2 regions of the Rhizobium fabae genome follow, and region 1 is predicted to be linked to the other one. Evidence: riboswitches for the same ligand, from Rfam matches in the RefSeq annotation. Region 1 holds a riboswitch; the other holds the start of a gene.
The links. A riboswitch is a leader RNA that binds a small molecule or an ion and turns the genes downstream of it on or off. The one in region 1 is predicted to bind S-adenosylmethionine.
Positions count from the first base shown of each region.

Region 2: it holds a riboswitch for S-adenosylmethionine, as region 1 does, so the genes downstream of both, metA (homoserine O-acetyltransferase MetA) here and EFB14_RS12095 (O-succinylhomoserine sulfhydrylase) in region 1, are expected to answer to the same signal.

Region 1 is NZ_ML133649.1:175,868-180,274, forward strand. It holds gene EFB14_RS12090 (2'-deoxycytidine 5'-triphosphate deaminase) at 1-901, opposite strand, end outside; SAM riboswitch at 975-1,053, shown strand; gene EFB14_RS12095 (O-succinylhomoserine sulfhydrylase) at 1,097-2,281, shown strand; gene apaG (Co2+/Mg2+ efflux protein ApaG) at 2,560-2,952, shown strand; gene EFB14_RS12105 (Hsp33 family molecular chaperone) at 3,053-4,054, opposite strand; gene argF (ornithine carbamoyltransferase) at 4,146-4,407, opposite strand, start outside.
Region 2 is NZ_ML133652.1:61,725-66,131, forward strand. It holds gene EFB14_RS17575 (ABC transporter ATP-binding protein/permease) at 1-1,106, opposite strand, end outside; SAM riboswitch at 1,222-1,299, shown strand; gene metA (homoserine O-acetyltransferase MetA) at 1,348-2,271, shown strand; gene EFB14_RS17585 (aldose epimerase family protein) at 2,389-3,411, shown strand; gene EFB14_RS17590 (GntR family transcriptional regulator) at 3,561-4,334, shown strand; gene EFB14_RS17595 (SIS domain-containing protein) at 4,331-4,407, shown strand, end outside.

The DNA of each region.
Region 1 (4,407 bases):
CCGGCGCATGGCCGAAGCCCGGATCGAAAAAGCCGGCATAATGGACGCGGAATTCGCCGACCAGCGGGTCGAAGGGGGTCATCTCGGCCGCATAATCCGGCGGCACGTGCACCGCCTCGCGCGAGACGAGGATATAGAACTCGTCGGGATCGAGGATCAGTTCGTTGCGGCCGCGGCTGTAGAGCGGCTCCCAGAAATCGAAGATATCGTGTTGGGCCTTCTTGTCGACGTCGACGACAGCGGTGTGGTGCTTGCCGCGATAGCCGATCAGGCCGTCCTTGTCTCCGGCGAGGTCGATCGACAGTGCGATGCCCCCGCCGGACACGTTTGGCAGCTTGCTGGCGACCAGCGTCTCGCTTTCATGCAGCTTCAGGAGTTCCGGCTCGCCGAGCAGGGCCTGGCCGACGCGGAAGCGGATCTGCGATAGGCGCGAGCCGCGGCGCACGACGATCGGGAAGGTGCGCGGGCTGATCTCGAGATAGAGCGGGCCGGAATAACCGGCCGGGATCTTGTCGAACTCCTGGGCGTAATCGGTGATGACGCGGGTGAAGATATCCAGCCTGCCGGTCGAGCTCTTCGGGTTGGCCGAGGCCGACATGTCGGCGGGAAGAGCAAGGCTCTCCATCAGCGGCACGATGTAGACGCAGCCGGTTTCGAGCACCGCGCCTTCCGACAGGTCGATCACATGCAGGCTCAGCCGGTCGAGCTTGTCGGACACCAGATGCGAGGGGCCGGGCATGAAGCTGGCACGCACGCGAAAAGCCTTGGCGCCAAGGCGCAGGTCGAGGCTTGCCGGCTGGATCTGGTCGCGGTCCAGCTCCCGTTCGGAGATCAGACGCTCCGTTTCGAACAGCGCTGATATCGCGCGATCCGCCAGAATTCCCGTTTCACGAGCCATCATGCCTCATCCATCATTTGCCGCCGACAAAACCAAACTCGGGGAATTGACGCAAGCAGCTAACAGCAGTATTGCAGAATTATCCCGTGGTGATTTGGCCGGTCGGCTTGCAGCCACGTTAAACAAGTGGCTAAAAAGACCGGGTTGAAACCGGTCTGCTTTTGCGACCGGTTTTTTTTGTTATGTGAAGGTGATGGCATGAGCAAGACCTGGCGCCCGGCAACCCAACTCGTCCATGGCGGCACGCTGCGTTCGCAATATGGCGAAACGTCCGAGGCAATCTATCTCACGCAGGGTTTCGTCTACGATACGTCGGAGGCGGCCGAAGCCCGTTTCAAGGGCGAGACGGACGGCTTTATCTATGCCCGCTATGGCAGCCCGACCAACGACATGTTCGAAAAGCGCATGTGCATGCTGGAAGGCGCCGAAGACGCCCGCGCCACGGCCTCCGGCATGGCCGCCGTCACCGCCGCCATCCTCTGCCAGCTGAAGGCCGGCGATCATATCGTCGCTGCGCGCGCTCTGTTCGGCTCCTGCCGCTGGGTTGTGGAAACGTTGGCGCCGAAATACGGCATCGACTTCACGCTGGTCGACGGTCGTTACCTCGAGAACTGGGAAAAGGCGATCACGCCGAAGACCAAGGTGTTCTTCCTGGAAAGCCCGACCAACCCGACACTCGAGGTGATCGACATCGCCAGCGTCGCTAAGCTCGCCAACCAGGTCGGCGCCAAGGTCGTCGTTGACAACGTCTTTGCAACGCCGCTCTTCCAGAAACCCTTGGAACTCGGCGCCCATATCGTCGTCTATTCCGCGACCAAGCATATTGACGGCCAAGGCCGGTGCCTTGGCGGCGTGGTGCTTTCCGACAAGGAATGGATCGACGAGAACCTGCACGACTATTTCCGCCATACCGGGCCGGCCATGTCGCCGTTCAATGCCTGGACGCTTCTGAAGGGCATCGAGACGCTGCCGCTGCGCGTCAAGCAGCAGACGCAGAATGCGGCGAAGATCGCTGATTTCCTGGCCGAGCAGGGCAAGGTCGCCAAAGTGATCTATCCCGGCCGCAAGGACCATCCGCAGGCCGATATCATCGCCAAGCAGATGACGGGCGGCTCGACGCTGGTCTGCTTCGAGCTGAAAGGCGGCAAAGAGGCTGCCTTCGCGCTGCAGAACGCGCTCGATGTCGTCAAGATCTCCAACAATCTCGGCGACAGCAAGAGCCTGATCACGCATCCGGCAACGACGACGCACAAGAACCTGACGGAAGAGGCGCGTGCCGAACTCGGCATCTCGCCCGGCACGGTGCGCTTTTCGGCCGGCATCGAGGATACGGACGACCTGATCGAGGATTTCGCGAAGGCGCTCTCCAAGGTCTCGGCCTGATCCGGAGCATGATGCCGAAAAGCGTGAGCGGTTTTCGGACGACATCATGCTCTATATCTAAGACAAGGACGGCCGAACCTCACCCGGGTTCGGCCGGACCGGCGGCGGAACAAGTTTACCCGTGCCGGCGTTCCGAAGCAGAATTAACACTGACAATTAGGCTTAACGATCGAAAACCCTTCGATCATGACTGTTTCATCAATGATCAACGTTCCGTTCCTTGACGGACAGGGCCTCTTATAAGATACGGGTAACATATCTTGACTAAGGTGCAAGGCATGTATCGCGCCCTCACAAGAGATATCGAAGTTGTAGTCGAACCGTTCTATCTGGAGGAGCAATCCGATCCGGAAGACGACCGCTATGTCTGGGGTTACCGGATTGTCATCAGCAACAATTCCGGCATAGCCGTTCGCCTGGTCAACCGCTACTGGAATATCACCGACCAGAACGGACAGGTGGACGAGGTGACCGGTCCCGGTGTCGTCGGCGAACAGCCACGGCTTAGCCCGGGCGACACCTACGAATATTCCTCCGGGTGCCCGCTCGATACGCCCTCCGGGCTGATGTTCGGCCATTACCAGATGGAAACGGACGAAGGCGAGCTGTTCGATGTCGACATACCCGCCTTCTCGCTGGATTCACCGGGGCTGCTGCGCGTCCTCAACTAAAGCGCGTCGCGATCTTTCAGATTCGCTCCTCGCGCTTTAGGTCTTTGTTTTTACGCATGTCGTTATCGCAAAACCGCCGCACACTTTTGCGCGACATGCTCTAGGCTTTTTGCTCGACCGGCTGAAGCTCGGCCGGATCGAAGCGATAGGTGGTCGAGCAGAATTCGCAGGTAACAGCGATCTCGCCATTTTCCTGGCTGGCTTCGATTTCCTCGGCGCTGAAACCCTTCAGCACGTTGCCGATCTTTTCACGCGAGCAGCTGCAGCGGTCGAAGACCGCGCGCGGTTCGTAGACGCGGACACCGCGCTCATGGAACAGACGGAACAGCAGCCGCTCCGTGCCAACAAGCGGATCGGTGAGTTCATCGGCGTCGATGGTTTCGACCAGCGAACGGGCTTCGACCCAGGCATCGTCCTCGCCATGCGGGCGGTTGCCGGTGTCGCCGTCGCCGCCGTGGAGATCCGGCTGGCGCATGCGCTCCGGCGCCTCCGGCAGGAACTGAGCGACAAGGCCGCCTGCCCGCCAGCGATGGCGGGGCTTGCCGGCATCGTCGCGATCGAAGAGTTCGGCGGCTGCAAGACGCACACGCGTCGGGATCTGCTCCGACTGGCGGAAATAGACGCCGGCGATGTCCTCGAGCGAGGTGCCGTCGAGCGCGACGATGCCCTGATAGGGCTGGCTGAACTTGCCCTGATCGATGGTGAAGGCGAGCACGCCCTTGCCGAGCAATTGCTCCGGCTCGGTCTCGCCTGCTGCAACCGCCTTGGCGAGCAGCGCCTGATCGAAACGCGCATAGGCGCGGACGTTTTCCGGCGTCGAGAAATCGGCAACGAGAAGATCGACCGGACCATCGCCCTTTGTCTGCACCGTAAACTTGCCGTCGAACTTCAACGAGGTGCCAAGCAGCACCGTCAGCACGACGACTTCGGCAAGCAGCCGGGCAACGGGCGCGGGATAATGATGGCGCTCGAGGATCGCATCGAGCATCGGGCCGAGTTGGACGGCGCGGCCGCGCACATCCAGACCCTCCACCTGAAAGGGGACGACATGATCATCGCCGGCGAAATCGAACTGGCCGAGGGCGGCTGCAGCTTCTGCCATGGCTTTCACTCCTAGTTTTCAGAGCGATGGGCCAGCGTGCCCGCCGCTCGCGCGGTCGCGAGTTTTTGACTCGGCGACACCAGATTATGGTTCAGATCGCGCCCAGGCACCAAGCAAGAATCGACTTCTGCGCATGAAGACGGTTTTCCGCTTCATCGAAGACCACGGATTGCGGGCCGTCGATCACTTCATCCGTCACTTCCTCACCGCGATGAGCGGGCAGGCAATGCATGAACAATGCATCATTGCCGGCCTTCGCCATCAAGGCCGCATTGACCTGATAAGGCTGGAAGACATTGTGACCCCGGGCCCGATGTTCCTGATTCATGGAGACCCAGGTATCGGTCACCACG
Region 2 (4,407 bases), on a different contig from region 1:
GTGACGCGCATCAGCGTGGCGCGCCATTCGGCGATCGGGCCGAAATTGGCGACATACCAGCGCAACGCCGTATTGACCTGGTTGAAGGCGCCAACGGACATCATCAGCTGGCCGAGGGTGAGGCCGCCGGAGAAATAGGCGGGGGCGGCGACGATGATCGGGATGACGATCACCAGCCAGCCGTAGCCGGCCGAGACCCAGGTAAGGTTGGTATTGGCCATGGCGAGGCGCTTGACGACCCTCAGCACCGAGCTGATGTCGGTGTTGATGCGCCTGCGCTCGTTCTCCTCGCCGCGGGCAACCGTGATCGCCGGCATGTTCTCGTTGGCATGCATCAGCGTGAAGCGAAGCTCGGCTTCCTTGGAGAATCGATCGGCATTGAGCTTGACCAGCTTGCGGCCGACAACCTGGCTCAGCACCGAGGCGGAAGCGGCGTAAAAAATCGCCGCCCAGACCATATAGCCAGGAATGGAGAAGCTGTGGCCGCTGATGTGGAAGATGAAGCCGCTCGACAGTTCCCAGAGCACGCCGATGAAGCTCACCAGAAGGATGGTCGACTGCAGCAGGCCGAGAACGAGCCCCGTCGTGCTTTCGGCGAGGTTGCGGGAATCCTCGTGCAGGCGTTGGTCCGGATTGACGCCGATCAGGCCGCTGGAGGCGAGCCGCAGCGCCCGCTTGCGCTTCAGCCACTGGTCGACGAGATCGCGCGACAGGCCTTCGCGCATGTAGAGCGCGGTCATCTGGTTCAGCCAGGCCTGCAACACGTTGAGCAGCAGCAGCGTGCCGGCGATCATCGCGAAGATTTCGAGCTGGTGGAAGAATTCGCCGAGATCGCGACGCTCGAGTGAATCGTAGAAGGGGGCGTTCCACTCGTTGAGGATGACCTGGCCATAGGCCGTCACCAGGATAACGAGGATCAGCACGGTTGCCAGGAACAGCACCTTGCCACGCACTGCCGAATTCCAGAATGCCGAGAACATCACCCCGAGGCGATATGTCAGGCTGAAATCATACCCTACCCTATCCTGCCTCCGGATTCCGGGCCTCCCCTCGATCTTATCTGCCATCATGCTTTTCCAATACGCCCATACTGTTATTATTAACATGGTGGCGTTACCCGTCTATCAACAGATTCTATCAGTCATTAAAGTGTGATGATGCTTGCATGGGTTGCCCCTGCATGCATTCCGCAGTTGATTCGCAGTCCGACAGGGGCTAATTAATGCACTCCGTGGTGATTTGGCCGGCCGGCTTGCAGCCACGTTAAAGAAGTCGCTAAAGGGCCGCGTGCGGACCGGTAGCGATTTTTTTCGCCGCCGGTTTTTTGTTTTTGATCGAGTGACCGCAATGCCTATCAAGATCCCCGATACGCTGCCCGCCTTCGAGACCCTGGTTCAGGAAGGCGTGCGGGTGATGACCGAGACGATGGCGATCCGTCAGGATATTCGCCCGTTGCAGATCGGGCTGCTCAACCTGATGCCGAACAAGATCAAGACCGAAGTGCAGATGGCGCGTCTCGTCGGCGCCTCGCCGCTGCAGGTCGAGCTGTCGCTCATCCGCATCGGCGGCCACAAGGCGAAGAATACGTCCGAAGACCATCTGCTCGCCTTCTACCAGACCTGGGAAGAGGTGAAGCAGCGCAAATTCGACGGCTTCATCATAACCGGGGCACCGATTGAGCTCCTGCCTTATGAGGACGTTACCTATTGGGCGGAGATGCGGGAAATTCTCGAATGGACGGAAACCAACGTCCATTCGACGATGAACGTCTGCTGGGGCGCGATGGCGGCGATCTACCACTTCCACGGCGTTCCGAAATACGAGCTGAAGGAGAAGGCTTTCGGCGTTTATCGCCACCGGAACCTCAAGCCTTCATCGATCTATCTCAACGGCTTTTCCGACAATTTCGAGGTGCCGGTGTCGCGCTGGACCGAGGTGCGCCGCGCCGATATCGAGAAATCCGAAAGCCTGGAGATCCTGATGGAATCCAGCGAGATGGGCGTCTGCCTCGTGCATGAGAAGAAAGGTCGGCGGCTCTACATGTTCAACCATGTGGAATATGACTCGACCTCGCTTTCCGACGAGTATTTCCGCGACGTCAATGCCGGCGTGCCGATCAAGATGCCGCACAATTACTTCCCGCATAACGATCCGGCGCTTGCGCCGCAGAACCGCTGGCGCAGCCATGCGCATCTGCTGTTCGGCAACTGGATCAACGAAATCTACCAGACGACACCTTATGACGTCGAAGAGATCGGCGCGGACCTCTGAGCGGCATTTCTTTCTGATCCGACCGGTTGCGGTTTGGAGCAAATGCGGGCAGGTTCCGGTCGAACCCTATAGCGCCGCGCGTCTTGAACCGGATGCGCCAAGAATGGACGGTCGATCATGTCGGACAAGTTGAAGCGGGAAGTTTTCGGGCAGACGAAGGCGGGCGAGACCGTCTATCGCGTCGAGATCAAGGGCGGTGGGCTGACGGCCAAGATCATCAGCTGGGGCGCTGTTATCCAGGATCTGCGCCTCGAGGGATATGACGCGCCGCTGCAACTCGGCTTCGAGGATTTAGACAGCTATCCCCTTTATTCGGCCTATTTCGGCGCGACGCCTGGCCGCTGCGCCAACCGTGTCGGCGGCGGCAGGTTCACGCTCGACGGCAAGCATTATCAGCTCGAGCCGAACGAGAACGGCGTCACGCACCTGCATGGCGGCAGCGACAATATCGCCAAGCGCAACTGGACGATCGTCGAGCATGATGTCGACCGGCTGGTGATGAAGATCGTCGATCCCGACGGCCGAGCCGGCTATCCCGGCAATTGCACCATTCAGGCGACGTTCTGGGTGCACGGCAACGGCGAATTGTCGATCACCTACGAATCGACCAGCGACCAGCCGACGCTCGCCAATGTCTGCCAGCACGCCTATTTCAATCTCGACGGCCGCGAAGACGCGCTCGGCCACGACATCATGATTGCAGCGGATCATTATCTGCCGACCGACGAGAGGCAGGTGCCGACCGGCGAGATCCGCCCTGTCGGCGGCACGGAATTCGATTTCCGCGAGATGGCGCCGATGAAGCGTTTCGCCGGCAGCGAGCAGGTACTGTACGACCATAATTTCTGCCTGTCCCCGGAACGCACCGCCAAACGGAGCGTCGCGCTCGCCCGCAGCCTCTATTCCGGCGTATCGCTGGAGGTGCGCAGCACGGAGCCGGGCGTGCAGTTCTATGCCGGTTTCAAGCTCAATACAGGGGCTCCCGGTCTCGGTGGGCGCAAATACGGTCCGTTCGCCGGCTTCTGCCTGGAGACGCAGGTCTGGCCGGATGCCATCAATCACGAAGGCTTTCCGAATGCGGTCCTACGTCCCGGCGAGGTGCTGCGCCAGGAGACGGACTATATCTTCACCAAGAGCTGAGCCGCACATTCTTGCGCGACATGCTCCAGGACGCACGGCTGTCAAATTTGGTCGCTATGAATCCTCCCCGGCCCGCCGGGGAGGTTTTTTCTTGTCTGCATTCGATTCCGGCTTGCTGATTGGTTCTAAATAGGTTCTATTGTATATCTATGGATAGAACCAGTCTGATAGCGGAACTGAACAGGCGCGGCCTGCGTGGCGAGGCGCTGGCCGGACCGCTCTACAAGCGGTTGGCGCAGGCGCTGACCAGCCTCATTCAGGAAGGCCTGCTGAAGCCCGGCGCGGCGCTGCCGGGTGAGCGCGACCTTGCGGAGGCTTTGGAGCTCGGCCGCGTCACCGTGCGCACCGCCTATCGCGAACTGATGGCATCGGGCGCACTGGAATCACGACACGGAAGCGGTACTTTCGTATCGAGCAAGGTGGAACGCATGGAGCAGTCGCTCTGGCGGCTTTCCTCCTTCTCCGCCGACATGCGCTCGCGGGGACGCCTGCCGGCCGCGCGGATATTGTCGCGGGAGGTCAACACGCCGTCGCCGGAGGAGTCCTTCCTGCTCGGCCTCGGTGGCGACGAGCCGGTACTGAGGCTCGACCGTCTGCGTCTCGCCGACGGCTTGCCGCTGGCGATCGAGCGTGCCGTGGTGCCGGTCAAGTTCTTGGGCGACGATGCCGGCGGCGAGGGATCGCTCTACGACGCGCTGACGGCCAACGGCCACAGGCCCGTGCGCGCACTGCAACGGCTGACGGCGGTGACGCTCGATGCGTCTTACGCCGCGATGCTGAACGTCAAATCAGGCGCGCCGGCGCTTTTGATCGAACGTGTCTCGCGCCTGGAAGACCAGCGCGTCGTCGAATACACCCGCTCGCATTATCGCGGCGATGCCTATGATTTCGTTGCCGAATTGAGAATCGGAGATGACCTATGAGTGAGAACCAGTCGCTGATGCTGCAGGAAGCCGGCCAATCGCCGGAGGTGGTGGCCACGCTTCTTGAAAAGGA